DNA from 3 places in the Flavivirga eckloniae genome. Region 3 is predicted to be linked to each of the others. Evidence: riboswitches for the same ligand, from Rfam matches in the RefSeq annotation. Region 3 holds a riboswitch; each other region holds the start of a gene.
What was found. A riboswitch is a leader RNA that binds a small molecule or an ion and turns the genes downstream of it on or off. The one in region 3 is predicted to bind cobalamin.

Region 1 (5,412 bases), 440 kb from region 3:
CTGTGGCTTTAGGATAATCTGGAAGGTATTGTGTAATTGGTGCTTGCAAATCTAATTTACCTTCGGCTGCTAATTGTAAAATCAACATGGCCGTAAATTGTTTAGTAATAGAACCTAAACGATGCTTGGTATTGGGCTGGTTAGGAATGTCCCACTCCATATTTGCCATTCCAAAACCTTTTTTATAAATAACTTTACCTTGATCTGATACCAAAACAGACCCATTGAATTTACCATATTCCACATAAGTATTTATAAGTTTATCTATTTGCTCTACTTTGGTTTGAGCAAAACTCATATGGCACACTAATACGATAGCAACTATTAAAAGACCTTTTCTAGATAAAAAATAATTTGAAATTGATTTCATAAACCTGAATTTTGATTGATTTGTTTAAGCATTACATATTTTAAAGTACGATGACCAATGGTGTTATAATAACTATTAAAAGTTTTAGGTGTTTCATATTCCAATAAATGATTTGTTCGATACATCTTAATATAAAAGCACTTTACATAAACAAACATAGAATTTCCTTTACTCTAGTAATAATGAAATGATAAACTTTTACAAACTTTTCACATAATTTACATATTCAAAAAGCTTAAGTTTCCATGCATGTATTAAGAAATTATAAGATTTAAACTTTCAATTGATCTGTTTAAATAGTAAACATTTTATAATATGACAACCAATGCCCCTAATAAGTTACATAATAAATGATTAATTTTTATTTTTCATGATCATGAAATAAAAACAATTCAGCAAGTTTGGAAAAGTCTATATCTTAATTAGTGAATACATTTGTCATACTATTATTTAACTCATACGACAAGAATGAAGCTCGAGCAAAACAACAAAGCGTTTTACAATCAAAAGCTAAATATCATTGTAGAATACATACACAATCATTTAGATAGTAAGATAGATATTAAAACGCTGGCCGAGATCTCACATTTTTCGCCGTTTCATTTTCATCGTATTAGTAGAGCGTTATTAGGAGAACCCATTGGAGCATATATTTCCAGAACACGTGTAGAAACTGCTGCAAAAATGATTCGATATACCTCTTTAGATATTGAAAGCATTGCTTATAGTGTTGGCTTTGAAACACCTTCATCCTTATCTAAAAAATTTAAAAATTATTTTGGTGTAACTCCCACTGCGTATCGCAAAAACAAATCATTCACAATTAAAAAAAAGACGATTATGGGAACAACATCCAATACAGAAAACAACAAAATTTTAAACATTAAAAAACCAAAAATCCTGGACATAGAAGATAAAAAATGTATCTATGTGCGTATGCAGGGCCCTTATAAAACATTAGACTATCCTGGGGCATGGAAAAAACTTTGGGGCGTGGTAAAAGAACAAAAACTATTTACAGCAGGCATAGAGCATTTAGGATTGCCATATGATGACCCAAAAGTAACCGATGACGATAAGATCAGGTACGACTCGTGTTTAGTAATACATAAAGACGCCAAAGCTGTAGACGACATTGGTGTTAAAACACTTAAAGGTGGTAAATTTGCCGTGTTTTTATACCAAGGAAGCTATGATTTCTTTGCCGACGTATATAACTATATTTTTAACGAATGGCTTCTAAATAATGAATATGAATTGCGCGATGAAACTGTTAGAGAAAAATACATTAGCAATCCGGAACGTGTAGAACCTCACAAGCTTAAAACAGAATTTTATATTCCAATAAAATAGATTTTTAGAAGACTTTCTTCATATTTCAAAATTAAAAGGTGTGTTATAGCTTTAACCACCTTTTAGCTAATAAATAATTTCATACTAATCGAATAATGCTATTTCGTGTTTCAATTACCATTATTAATAAAACCTCTATTAAGCAATGTATTGTTTTTTTATTAAAAACACTTTCAAAATTGTAAGTTTTTAAAATTAAATTTCCTTTAAAAAGACTACATTTGGTTCTTAAAATATTAAACGCCTACTCTCAAACCCTAAATCAATTATTCGATGTTATTATCAATAAAAGATCACTTATTATTACTTTTCGTTACAATTTTAGGCCTTAATTGTTATTCTCAAATTTCTTTTGAAAAAGGATATTACATAGACAATTCCGGACAAAAAGTTGAATGTCTAATCAAAAACATAGACTGGAAAAACAATCCGAAAGATTTCGAATACAAGCTATCGGAAACTAGTGATATAAAAAACACCAATATTAGCTACGTTCGGGAATTTGGAATTTATAATGACTCAAAATACATAAGAGAGCAAGTAAAAATAGATCGATCTAGAGAAAGTATTGATAATTTAAGTCGTAGTAGTGAACCCATATTTAGTGAAGAAAAACTCTTTTTAAAAGTATTGGTTGAGGGTAAAGCCAATTTATACCTATATGTAGATGAAAATTTAAGACGATATTTCTACAATAAAGAAGACTCTAATATTGAGCCATTAATTTATAAAAGGTACAACACTTTAGACTATTACTACATAAAGGAAAATGTCCAATTTAAACAACAATTATGGAATGATTTAAAGTGTTCTATAATTGAAATGAAACGAGTTGAAAACTTAAAGTATAAAAAGAACAGTTTAATATCTTTTTTTACCGATTACAATAGATGTAATAATTCAGACTTTACAAATTATAATGAAAATAAAAAAAGAGATTTATTCAATCTATCTATTAGACCTCGCTTGAACAACGCTTCTTTAAAAATAGAGAATACCAGATCAAACTTTACAGATACCGATTTAGGAAGTAAATTAAACTTCGGCTTTGGTATTGAAGCAGAATACATATTACCCTTTAATAAAAATAAATGGTCCATTTCAATCGAACCAACTTATCAAAGTTTTAAATCTGAAAAAACAACTAATGCAAATAACATATCTGGAGGGAGTTTAACAACAAAAGTCGCTTATAGTTCTATTGAAATCCCCTTGAGTTTAAGGCACTATTTTTTCCTTAATGATGATTCTAAGATTTTCGCAAATGTTTCCTATGTATTCGATGCAAACCTAAACTCATCAGTTGAATTTATAAACACCAATAATATTGTTTTTAGTACTCTAGATATTCAAACTCGAACTAATTTGGCCTTTGGAGTAGGTTATAAAATCTATGATACATACAGTTTAGAAGTGAGGTATCAAACGCGCAGAGAACTTTTAGGAGAATATGTTTTTTGGAATTCAAACTATCAAACATTATCAATCATTTTTGGTTATTCAATATTCTAAAAACCCAACGTACATTACTGGTAAACAACAGTTAAAATAGGTAGCTACATAACCTGTTCATAAGTTGTTTAATAACTAAAAAAGTAAACTCTAAATACAGAAAAAAGCCTTTTTATCTTTGAATAGAATTTGGTTCTAATACAATTTTCTATTGTTAGGATTAAAATGGGAATCAGGTGAAAAACCTGAACTGTTCCCGCAGCTGTAAACTCTATAAATGGTTCTACATTCTTAGTCACTGTTCTCCAACCGAACGGGAAGACGTAACAACCAGAGTAAGTCAGAAGACCTGCCATATTCAATATAAGTCACGCTTTCGGGAAAAAAGCGAATGGCACGGTGTATTCCTTTATCGAATAAACGTACCTTTTTTTATGACAAGTTAGTAATGTTCAAGTAATACAATTCTATGTATTGCAAATGGATATAATTTGGTAAAAACTGTATTACTCTAATTTAGAAATAGTATTTCAGGAAGTTCCAGGAGAAGTGAGCATTTGCTTTACTATCTCTGGTTGTGGTATACGCTGTAAAGGCTGCCACTCCCCTAACCTTTGGAAAAAAGGTAGCGGTCAATTACTATCTAAAAGTTTCTTTAAAACCATCTTAGACAAATATAAAGGCATGGCGAGTTGTGTCCTGTTTATGGGAGGAGAATGGCACAAAGAAGACCTAATTAGTTATTTAAAATGTGCTCAAAAAAACGGATACAAAACCTGTCTCTATTCTGGAGAAACCAAACTAGATGAAAGCATCTTATCTCAACTTACTTGGGTAAAAACAGGACCATGGATAGAGCTACTTGGAGGCTTGGATAGCCCAAAAACCAATCAAAAATTCATTGAAGTAAAAACCAACAACACATTAAATCATTTATTCTTAAAAAACTATTAAGCCATGATTAGATTAACAAGCGAACAGATTTCTAAAAAAATTAGCTTTATTGAAAATTACATTTCTGCAAGTAATGCAGCAGACGGATCTAAAATGGACGCAAATGCCAATGTATCCAACAAAAATATTGCTACCATGGAAGCCGAATTGAACAAGGATATTAATGTTCAAGTAAACAGACAACTGGTAAAAAACAAAATAGAAAATCTTTTTGGTAAAGATCTGGCCAATGAATATATCAGGCAAATAGAAGAGCATGAAATATATGTGCATGACGAAACCTCTTTAAAACCTTATTGCACCTCTATTAGTATGTATCCTTTTTTATTCGATGGATTAACCAAACTTGGCGGAGAAAGCAAGGCGCCACAACATCTGGAAAGTTACTGTGGCGAATTTGTTAATCTTGTTTTTGCTGTTAGTTCGCAGTTTGCGGGTGCTCTGGCCACTGTTGAGTTTTTATTGTATTTCGACTATTTCGCCAGAATTGATTTTGGAGATGATTATTTAAATACCAATACAAAAACAGTGGAAAACCACCTTCAACATGCCGTTTATGCCATTAATCAACCAGCAGCTGCTCGTGGGTATCAATCTGTTTTTTGGAATATTTCCCTGTACGATGAACAATATTTCAATAGTATGTTTGGCGATTTTGTATTTCCAGATATGACCAAGCCGCAATGGGAAAGCTTAAAGAACCTACAGCAGTTTTTTATGAAATGGTTTAACAAAGAAAGAGAAAAAGCAGTACTCACATTTCCTGTAGTTACAGCAGCTATGTTGGTAAAAGAAGGCAAACCCGTTGATACAGCATTTGCAGATATGTGCGCCACAGAATTAAGTGAAGGAAATTCTTTTTTTATTTATCAATCGGAAAGTGCCGATAGCTTAGCATCATGCTGTAGACTAAGAAACGAAATTAGCGATAATACATTTAGCTATTCGCTTGGTGCAGGAGGTGTATCTACAGGTTCTATAAATGTGATCACCTTAAACATGAATCGCCTAGTCCAAAAACAACTTGACTTAAAAACCGAAATACAAAAAATCCAGAAATACCAGGTGGCCTATCGTAAACTAATCGAAGAATATAAAGAAGCTGGTATGCTACCAGTTTATGATGCCGGATTTATTTCGTTAGACAAACAATTTTTAACCATAGGCATTAACGGTATGGTTGAAGCTGCCGAAAGTCAGGGCATTAAACCAGAAAACAGTGCCGTTTACAAAGCATTTGTAAGCAGGCATTTAAAAATAATTTATGATACCAATAAAGAGGC
Region 2 (5,412 bases), 580 kb from region 3:
GTTGGAACTGGTTCAGATGTTGGTAAAAGTTGGATAACAACAGGGATTTGTAGATGGCTTAAACAGAAAGGATATCAACCTGCCCCTTTTAAGGCGCAAAATATGTCTTTAAATAGTTTTTCGACACCAGACAATCTTGAAATAGGAAGAGCGCAAGCAGTACAAGCAGAAGCGTGTGAAATTCCTCCAACGGTAGAGATGAACCCTATATTATTAAAACCTTCATCAGTAAACAAATCACAAGTTGTATTACATGGTAAACCTATAGGCAACCAAACGGCACAAGAGTACTTTTTGGGAGAGGACAAAAAGCATCTTTTCGAAGAAGCTAAAAAGGCGTTTCATCAATTGGCAACAAAGTACAATCCCGTTGTAATGGAAGGCGCGGGGAGTATTAGCGAACTCAACCTAAAACATAGAGATATAGTAAACATGCGAATGGCAGCAGCAGCAAATGCTTGCGTTTATTTGGTCGCAGATATTGATAAAGGCGGTGTGTTTGGCAGTGTATATGGTACGATTGAGTTGCTTGAAGATTGGGAACGAAAACTGGTAAAAGGGATCATTATTAATAAATTTAGAGGGGATCCTACACTATTTATAGAAGGCAAAAAAAAATTAGAAGACATTACAGGTTTGCCGATTTTAGGCATTATGCCTTACGCTAAAGATATTATTATAGAAGAAGAAGATTCAGTTGCGCTTGGCTCAAGAGCGGTAACTTCCAGAGAGAATAAATTAAATATTGCTGTAGTAAAACTTCATTATATGTCTAACTACACCGATTTTCAATCCTTAGAACAAGAACCTTTAATCAATCTTTATTTTACGAGAGATTCAGAAGAATTAAAAAAAGCAGACATCATTATTCTACCGGGTACAAAAAATACGATTGAAGATTTAATAGCCTTAAAGTCCGATGGATTGGCAACAATAATTAAGGAACAATACAAACACATTCCTATTATTGGAATTTGCGGAGGCTATCAAATGCTAGGAAAATCAATTGCCGATCCTTTTTCTGTTGAAAGCAATACTACTTTAGAAAAAGGCCTGAATATTTTTGATATAGAAACAACACTTTCAAAAACAAAAGAAACCGTACAACGTCAGTTTAAATTTAAAGATTTAAAGGAGACTTGCGAAGGTTATGAAATTCACATGGGAGAAACAAATGTTCCAAAAAACAAACATTTAAACGATGTAAATGGTAAAGAAGAAGGCTATTTTGACGGAAATAAAAGTTGGGGTACCTATCTTCACGGAATTTTTGATAATCAAGAAGTCGTTACAGAATTACTTCAAGTAAAATATCCTGATGCCAAAGCTAGAAACTACAAATCATTTAAAGCGGAACAATTTGATAAATTGGCACATTGGATTGATGAAAATTTAGACATGGCAACCATCTTAAAAAATAGCATAGAAAAATGTTAAACGGACACGGTGACGACCTTCATTTGGTAGAAGGGGAAATAAAACACAACTTTAGTTCTAATGTGTATTATAAAGGATGTCCTTCAGGATTAACAGAAGCCATTTTAAGTAATATCCATCACATTCAAAATTATCCTTCTCCAGTTGCTAATGAGCTTAATGATTTGGCAGCAAAAACGTTTCAGCTAAACTCCGATCAATTTTTATTTACCAATGGAGCGACCGAAGCCTTTTACCTAATAGCTCAATTATTTTCTAATAAGAAAGCGGCTATTGTGTCTCCTACTTTTTCAGAATATGAAGATGCATGTAAAATTTTTAAACTCAATTACGAGTTAATTTCACGAACAGATTTAGGAAACACAGACACTGACCTCGTGTTTATTTGCAATCCTAATAACCCCGACGGAACTGTTTTTTCAAAAAAAGAATTGGAGTTTTTATTTAAGGAAAAGCCAAATACGACATTTGTTATTGATGAAGCGTATATCGAGTTTACAAATAGTATTGATTCTATCATGCCGCTCACAGAGAATTACAGTAATGTAATTGTGGTACGCTCTTTAACCAAAACATTTACAATTCCTGGGTTGCGTTTAGGCTATATCGTTTCAAGTGCTTCAAACATCGTGAAACTTTTAAGTTTAAAAATGCCTTGGAGCGTGAATTCATTGGCTATAAAAGCAGGTGAATTTATTTTTAACAATTATAAAACACTTCAGTTTAATGCTTCAGAATTACTAACCGAAGCTACCGTTTTTAAAAAACAACTCTCACAATTAGAAGGATTAAACGTTTGTGAAAGCAATACACCCTATTTTTTAGTTCAATTGCAAAATAAATCAGCCAAGGAATTAAAGGAGTTCCTGATAAAAACACACCAAATACTAATTAGAGATGCTACCAATTTTTCTCGATTAAAAGGCGAGTATATTCGGGTCTCTACACAAAGTAAAGAAGCTAATATTAAACTTGTTCAAGCCTTAAAGGAATGGCTTTAAATACTATTTACATATTAATTGTTGCCTTTTGCTTAGATCTGCTTTTTGGTGACCCTAAATGGATGCCACATCTCATTGTTTTCTACGGAAAAGCAATTGCTTTTGGTGAAAAAATAGGTAATAAGGGCAGGGGCAAATTACTAAAAGGCATGTTTTTATCTATTGTATTAATAAGCGCCGCTTTTGTAATGCCGTTGTTAATGATACAATGGCTAAACTCAAAAGGTTTTACTATCCTTAGTATCTTATTTTCAATAGTCATGTTATTTTATTGCTTGGCAAACAAAACATTAATACAAGAAGGAAAGGCTGTTTTTAAAACACTAAAAGATGAAGGTTTAGATGCTGGACGCAAACGTTTATCTTGGATTGTTGGACGAGAAACTAACAACTTAAACGAACAACAAATAAGGATAGCCACTTTTGAAACGATGTCAGAAAATTTAAGTGATGGCGTCATTGCACCACTGTTTTATTTTGCAATATTTGGAATACCGGGTGTAATGGCTTATAAAATGATCAACACATTAGATTCTATGATCGGATACAAAAATGATCGTTATATCCTGTTCGGAAGATTTGCCGCAAAACTAGACGATGTTGTTAATTACCTTCCAGCCAGAATTACTGCCTTTTTAATAGTAATTGTTCGGTTTAAATTAGGAGGCATTCACTTTATTTTAAAAGAAGGGAAAAAACACAGTAGCCCAAATGCAGGCTACCCAGAAGCAGCATTGGCCTATGTTTTAAATTGTCAATTTGGAGGCCCCAATTATTATCATGGGAAATTGGTTGACAAACCATTTATAGGAAGCAACAATCGTGAAATTAAACACGAAGAAATTAAAACCGTTAGTCAAATTAACTACGCAGTAAGTACTTTGTTTTGTATATTAATTATTGTTGTTTTTCTTGTGCTTTAAATGGATAACCTTCAAAAAAAATACATTATTACTGGAGCCCCAGGTACTGGAAAAACGACTTTGATAAATCTCTTAAAGGACAGTGTACCTTGCATGGACGAAGTGTCTAGAAAAGTAATTATTGACGAACAAAAACATGGGAGACATGGGATGCCTTGGCTAGATATCAATCGATTTACCAATCTTGTTTATAAAATAACAAACGAAGAGTTGTCAAATAATAAAGCACTTGTTTGTGATCGTTCTTTACTAGATTTGGAAGCCTACTTAACCGTTGCAGAAAAGGAAATTCCAAACTATTTAAAAACATGTCCTTATCATGAAGTCTATCATAAAAAAGTGTTTTTTGCACCAACTTGGTTTGAGATTTATTGTAAAGACGGACAGAGATTGCAAGAGTTTGATTATTGCCTCAAGTTAGAAAAAGCCCTTTTAGAATATTATAAAAAAAGAGGGTTTGATATTATTATGCTCTCAAAAACATCTCCTTTAAAAAGAGTAGAATTCATTTTGAATTTAATCCTTTAGTTCAAAAAAAAATGATACATTCGTAGCGCTTTTGGTTTCTTATATTTTTTATTAAAAATATAGAATTAAAAGGGAATTTGGTGTAAATCCAAAACTGTTCCCGCAGCTGTAAGCTCTAAAAAAGCTTTTAACATGAAGTCACTGTTCTAAAGAATGGGAAGACGTTAAAAGTAGAGTAAGTCAGAAGACCTGCCTAATGCACAACATAATTTAAACTTTCGGGAATAAAAGTTAAAGTGTTCGATAGCCCATTTCTGGGCTCCTTACTCTTCATTTTTATTTCTTTATAAAAAGTAAGATGGGGAAAAATATAGCCAATACGACACATACCTTTTTCTTTTGCGATGGAGGTTCTTGTAAAAAAGCAGGAAGTGAAGAAGTTGTAAGAACAGCAAGAGCTTATTTACGTAACAATGAGCTTTGGAACAACACACATACCATTAAAACCAGATGTAATGGAAGGTGTGAAGACGCTCCCACATGTATAGTGCATCCTGGAGAATTTTGGTATAAAGAACTGACTCCAGAAAAAATAAATCATATTGTAAAAGGACATATAAATAATGAATGCCCCATTGAAACCGAATTATTGTATCAAAATGGTTGGGAAAAGCAAGCTTCAAATAATGAAAGAGCCCCAATAAAACCAAAACCTTTTGAATTAAAAGATGATAAAGAATTAGGTGAATGCTACATGACAAAAGGGTTTAGCTCAGACCAATACCTATACCCACTATTCTTATACCTGCTCGAAAACCCACAAGGCATAACACTTCATATCCCGAATCAAAACCCAATTCCGTTTAAAGAAATATGCGCTGTAGACTACTCAAAAGAGCACATACTTGAGTTGATAACTAAAACAGACAGCATCCCATTAACTATAGCCGCAGTTCCAAAAGAAAATAAAGAATTACAGCAATCAAAAATTTCTGTTACAGAATATTTTTATCAAAAAGAAACCCAACAAACAGGGATACGTTTCAAGAATAAATTTGGACAAACTTTAGGGAAAATTTCCATCAATTCTAATGAAAGCAGTGTTTGGAATTATTGTACAAAAATTCAGTTACTAAACACAAGCCCAATCGTGTGATGAAAGAACAAATTTCTATACTAGGATTAGGGTGGTTAGGTTTACCGCTTGCTTTAGAGCTACAAAAAAAAGGACATGCAATCAGTGGTTCTGTATCAGGATTAGACAAACTAAAAACCTTTGCAAAATATACGTTTTCCGCAACAAGAATACATGTTGCATCAGATACCATTATTGGCGATTGGGATGCCTTTATATATGAAGCATCTACCATAATCATTAATTTTCCTCCAAAGCGAATTGAAAATATAGAAACCATTTATCCGCTTCAAATCGAACAAATTATTCAACGCACGCCCAAACATGTAAAAGTCATTTTTGTTAGTTCCACGTCTGTATATCAAAACACAAATCGTTTAACAGATGAAACAGAATGCTGTCAACCAGAAAAAGCTTCAGGTATAGGCGTATTAAAAGCAGAGCAATT
Region 3 (5,412 bases):
TTAAATTTTGCGCCTAGATACATTTTTGCCATATAGCATGGAATTACAGCAATAAAAATTAGGGGCTTATTAAAAAAGAACAATGGTGATATTCCAAAAATACCGCTAATAAAAAGCATGGTTACAGTAATGTTTTTGGCGGCTGGTTTAGCTTTGCTATCCTCAGTATCCCTAACATAAGGATGTGAATAAATTAATGTGGTAGCAATAAATCTGCTCAAACTATGCCCGGCAATAATTGTAATAGGAATAACATGTGGAGACACTTCTCTTAATGCCGAAAATTTGATAGCAAGAATTAAAACTAACCCCGCAGCACCATAGGTGCCCAAGCGGGAATCCTTCATAATGAGAAGGATTTTTTCTTTAGTCCATCCGCCGCCTAATCCATCGCAAACATCTGCGAAACCATCTTCATGAAATGCTCCCGTAACATATATTGTGGCAACCATACTTAGCAAGAGTGCTATTTCGGTGGAAAACAAGAAAGAAACACCATAAAAAACCAGAGCACCTATACTACCAACAATAATACCGACTAACGAAAAGTATTTTGCACTTTTTGAAAGATATTCTGGACTATGGTCTACCCATTTAGGACAGGGTATTCTTGTGAAAAACATGATGGCTGTTAAGAAAATATGGAGTTCTTTTTTCATCTGTTGGTTTTAAAAACTTTTGGCGCTAATTTCACGAATTTAGTTTTGTGGTTAATTGTTTTGCTTAGCAGACCATCAATTCGTTAAACTAAACTTTCTTTAGTTTCTTCACTTACGCCAGCAGTATCGAAACTTGCCATGTTGTTTAAAAAATCTACTGAAGCCTGCACTAATGGTATGGCTAATGCGGCACCAGTACCTTCGCCTAATCGCAGTCCTAAAGACAGCAGAGGTTTTGCTTTTAAAAAGGCCAACATTTTTGAATGTCCTTTTTCGTTCGAATTATGAGCGAATATGCAATAATCTAAAACTGTTTTATTTATGGCCTGTGCCGCTAATAAGGCAGCGGTTACAATAAAGCCGTCTATAATGATGATCATTTTTAATTCTGCCGCTTTTAAAATAGCACCACAGATCATAGCTATTTCGAAACCACCAAAAACTGACAGAGCTTCCAGAGCATTTTGCGGATCGTATTTTTGAAAAACTTCGGTTAATATATCCTGTTTCTTACTAATACCTTCACCGTCTAGCCCTGTGCCAGAACCTACACATTCGGCTATTGGTGTTTTTGTAAAATATGCCATAAGCAAAGCTGCCGACGAGGTATTGCTGATTCCCATTTCTCCAAAACCAACAGTATTCGTGCCTTCATTTTTAAGTTGAGATATGATGGCTCCACCTTCTTTAAAAGCTCTTTCGCATTGGGCTAACGTCATAGCCGGTTCTTCTTGATAGTTTTTTGTACCAAAGTCAATTTTGGCATTAATAATATCGAGCTCTTCGGGAAATTTATGGTTTACTCCGGCATCAACTATTTTTAAGTTTAGGTTGTTGGTATTGCTAAAAACATTTATTGCTGCGCCTCCATTAACAAAGTTATAAACCATTTGAGCGGTTACTTCTTGTGGAAAAGGGTTTACTTCACCTTTGGTTGCAATGCCATGGTCGCCTGCAAATACCACAACCGACGGTTTTTCTATTTTCGGACTTTCGGTTTGTTGAATACAGCCAATTTGAAAAGCGATACGTTCTAGTTCACCTAAAGCGCCAATGGGCTTTGTTTTTGTATCTATTTTATGCTGAAGTTTTGTTTCTAATTCAGGATTCATATAGTAGGTTTTTTATTTTAGTTTTACGGGTATTCCAGATACCATAAAAGTCGCTTTATCTGCATTTTTGGCAATGTGTTGATTCATCCAACCCTGAAGTTCTGTGAATTTTCTGCCTATTTCGGTCTGGGCATGTACGCCCATACCTATTTCGTTGGAAATAATAATAATGGTAGCATCCAAACCTAGCAATTTATTAAATTCGGCTTTTGCTAATTCTAAGCTTTCTTCAACATTATTTTTTGTGTCCATATAAAAATTTGTGAGCCATAAAGTCACACAATCTATAACAACGACCTCTTTTGTGTTTATTACTTTAGAAATTGCTTTTTCTTCTTCAACAGATGTCCATCTTTCGTCTCTATCTGCAATATGTCTCTCAATTCGTTTTTTATGGTCGTCTCCCCAAATACGAGATGTTGCTATATACTTAGGTGAATTTGAAAGCGATAATGCTAAGTTTTGTGCGTAGCTACTTTTTCCTGAACGTTCGCCTCCTGTTATATAAAGAATCATAAGAAGAAAATTATTTTAATGGTTTTGCAAAGATTACATATTTAAATGAATAAAGTACAAGAGTACTTTTAAATCTAAAATGGATTAGTATATTTGCAGCGAATTTTGGTTCTATTCAATTTTAATTGAACGGATTAAAAGGGAATCAAGTGAAAAGATTTATGATTTTAAATATCTAAAATCATTTTCTTCATTCTTGAACTGTTCCCGCAACTGTAAGTTTAAACCGAACCTGTTTCGGTACCTCGATAGAGGATGTTATTAACTTCAAAACCACTGGCTTTTTGCTGGGAAGGTAAAATAACGTAAAACAAGTCAGGAGACCTGCCATTTTCAAAACAAATAAGTTAAACTTTCGGGACAAAAGTTTGCGTATGATATACATGCGATCTCTCGATTAATTATTCATTGTAATGAACAAAAAATTAAATGTTTTTGGGGCACTGTGTTTTGGTGTATCTTTAATTGGTTTTGCTCAACAGGAGCAGGATTCAACTAATTTAGAACAACTTGATGAAGTTGTAATCACAGATTCAAGATTTAAATTGAAACGTGAAAATTCAGGAAAAACAGTTATTAAGATTTCTAAGCAAGAAATTGAAAGAAACCAAGGAAGAACGGTTTCGGAATTAATCAACACGAAATCGGGTATTGAAATTAACGGGAGTAGGAGTAACGCCGGACAAAATTTAGACGTTTATATTCGTGGTGGACGTAACCGTCAGGTTTTAGTTTTAATTGATGGTGTACAAGTAAGTGATCCGTCGCAGCTTAGCGGGGCTTATGATTTTAGGCTTTTAAATTTAAGTCAAATTGAATCTATCGAAATAATTAAAGGGGCGGCCAGTACTTTATATGGTAGTGGAGCTGCATCGGCGGTTATTAATATAACAACTAAAAAAGCTGGAACTAAAAAGATAAGTGCTGTTGTTGCTTCAAGTTTAGGAACGAATCAGTCTGAGTCGGATCAAAATTATGACATTGCAGATTTTAATAATAGTGTTGCTTTTAATGGTACTCTAAATAAGTTTACTTACCGAGCAGCGTTTAGCAATCAATATACCGATGGGCTTTCTGCTGCAATTAGTGATACTAATGAAAAAGATGCATATTCAAAGTATGGGGTTGATGTTAACTTGGGCTATAGGTTTAACAAAGCGTTATCTTTAAATGTTTATGGGAATTTTTCAGATTTAAAATCTGGTTTTGATGGATTTGATGCGGATTTTAATTTAGTAGATACTGATGATGAATTCAAAAACAAGCAATTTAGAGCTGGATTGTCTTCAAAGTATAAGTATAGAAATGGTAGTGTTAATTTAAATGCGGCTTTTAGTGAATATGATAGGGAATTTATTTCTGCTTTTCCGTCAATATTCAAATCAAAAAACTATGTTATAGATGCCTATAATAAGTATGTGTTTGATAAAATGTTTTATACCATTGTTGGACTAAATGTTATAGATAGTAAAGCTGATTTTGTTGAAGAAGAATCATTTACAAATATTGACCCTTATTTAAATTTTGTTTTTGTATCAGATTTTGGATTAAATGTTAACGCTGGTGGAAGGTTAAATAATCACAGCGAATATGGTTCCCATTTTACATATAATTTAAACCCATCGTTCACCATAAAATCAAATGACGAGGGTTATACAAAAGTTTTTGGATCTTATAGTACATCATTTATCACACCTTCTTTATCTCAATTGTTTGGTTCTTTTGGTCCAAACCCAGATTTAGAACCAGAAGAAAATAGAACTATTGAAACTGGAGTAGAGTTTAAATTGAACAACGATTTTAGAATTACTGGGCTTTTCTTTAATAGGGAAGAAAAAAACACGGTATTATGGATTGATGGCGGATATGTAAATGCAACCGATAAATTGAATGCTAGAGGTGTAGAGGTTGAAGTTAATGCCACGCCATTAGAGAAACTATCTATTTCGGCTAACTATGCATTTACAGAGTATAAAGAAAGTTTAGCTCGTAGAATACCTAAACATAAAGGAAATTTACAGATAGGTTACAATCTTTGCAAAACGACGTTTGCTTCTTTGTCGTACCAGTACGTGCATGATAGATTTGAAAACAGTTTTGTGCCTCCTTTGGAAAGTTTTAGTTTAGTTAATCTATACTTAAGCCATAAGGCTTTAAAAGACAAAATAAAATTCTTTGGAGGTATCGACAACGTTTTGAATGAAGATTATCAAGACGTTCCAGGCTATGTAACTAAAGGAAGAAATGTTAGAATAGGCTTTCAGTTAACCTTATAGAAAGGTTAATACCTGTAACTTAAACACTTTATTTAAATGCCACTAAAACGGTGGCATTATTTATAAGTAAACAATGATAGTAATTAAAAAACGCTCTCTGTATATTTTGAGAGCGTTTATTGTTATCGTATTAAATATTTTATTACAAGAATATACAGAACCAATTCTGGTAAAATTTTAATTGACTAGATTTATTATTTTATTGGTTAATGCGCATGCCCCCTTCAAAAGGATTAAGGTCGTTACTGTCTTTTAATAACTTAAAAGATAAGCCAGATTTAGCCTTTATGTTTGCTATTTTAACAGTAGAACCTTCAATATCTGCTAAAGCTGCTGCTAATAAAGGTTCGTCGATGTTGCCTAAAATACCATAATTTAAGGGGCTTTCTTCTAGTTCTATTTTAGGAGTTATACCAGAAGATGGTACAGTTACATCATCTTTATTAACACCGTTAGCAACTAGAGGCTGCATAGCATAGGTATGTCCTGGGTTTGCGCCTTTTTTTCCGAAGTTTGGGGAATCATAAATGGTTATAGATGCTTGGGTTTTCCCGGTAGTATTCGTTCCTAACTGTATAACATCGATATATGGATTTAAACCGTTTATCAGTCCTTCGCTGGCCGAAGCAGATCTACCAGTAGTAAGTATATATAATTTTGTAAGACCTAAACTGTTAATGGCTGAACCTTCATCTATTTTATTAGTGAATTTATAGGTATTGTTTTCTGCCTGTAAATCTTCATTATAAACAAGTTTTTGAAAAACTTCTCCGGTAAATTGCCCCGTAATCATACTAGCTAAATAAGTTTCTGTGCTAACAGAACCACCCGGATTATATCTTAAATCTA

Region 1: linked by a shared signal. The riboswitch ahead of nrdG (anaerobic ribonucleoside-triphosphate reductase activating protein) and the one ahead of C1H87_RS19835 (TonB-dependent receptor plug domain-containing protein) in region 3 are both predicted to bind cobalamin.
Region 2: linked by a shared signal. The riboswitch ahead of C1H87_RS22325 ((2Fe-2S) ferredoxin domain-containing protein) and the one ahead of C1H87_RS19835 (TonB-dependent receptor plug domain-containing protein) in region 3 are both predicted to bind cobalamin.

What each region holds. Positions count from the first base shown of each region.
Region 1 covers NZ_CP025791.1:5,275,734-5,281,145, reverse strand. The annotation lists gene C1H87_RS21820 (serine hydrolase) at 1-370, opposite strand, end outside; gene C1H87_RS21815 (AraC family transcriptional regulator) at 839-1,723, shown strand; gene C1H87_RS21810 (outer membrane beta-barrel protein) at 1,997-3,235, shown strand; cobalamin riboswitch at 3,349-3,546, shown strand; gene nrdG (anaerobic ribonucleoside-triphosphate reductase activating protein) at 3,677-4,129, shown strand; gene nrdD (anaerobic ribonucleoside-triphosphate reductase) at 4,133-5,412, shown strand, end outside.
Region 2 covers NZ_CP025791.1:5,414,900-5,420,311, forward strand. The annotation lists gene C1H87_RS22305 (cobyric acid synthase) at 1-1,437, shown strand, start outside; gene C1H87_RS22310 (pyridoxal phosphate-dependent aminotransferase) at 1,431-2,438, shown strand; gene cbiB (adenosylcobinamide-phosphate synthase CbiB) at 2,429-3,361, shown strand; gene C1H87_RS22320 (AAA family ATPase) at 3,362-3,889, shown strand; cobalamin riboswitch at 3,905-4,100, shown strand; gene C1H87_RS22325 ((2Fe-2S) ferredoxin domain-containing protein) at 4,188-4,985, shown strand; gene cobA (uroporphyrinogen-III C-methyltransferase) at 4,985-5,412, shown strand, end outside.
Region 3 covers NZ_CP025791.1:4,838,373-4,843,784, forward strand. The annotation lists gene C1H87_RS19820 (adenosylcobinamide-GDP ribazoletransferase) at 1-659, opposite strand, end outside; gene cobT (nicotinate-nucleotide--dimethylbenzimidazole phosphoribosyltransferase) at 743-1,771, opposite strand; gene C1H87_RS19830 (bifunctional adenosylcobinamide kinase/adenosylcobinamide-phosphate guanylyltransferase) at 1,784-2,287, opposite strand; cobalamin riboswitch at 2,377-2,633, shown strand; gene C1H87_RS19835 (TonB-dependent receptor plug domain-containing protein) at 2,701-4,563, shown strand; gene C1H87_RS19840 (S41 family peptidase) at 4,763-5,412, opposite strand, start outside.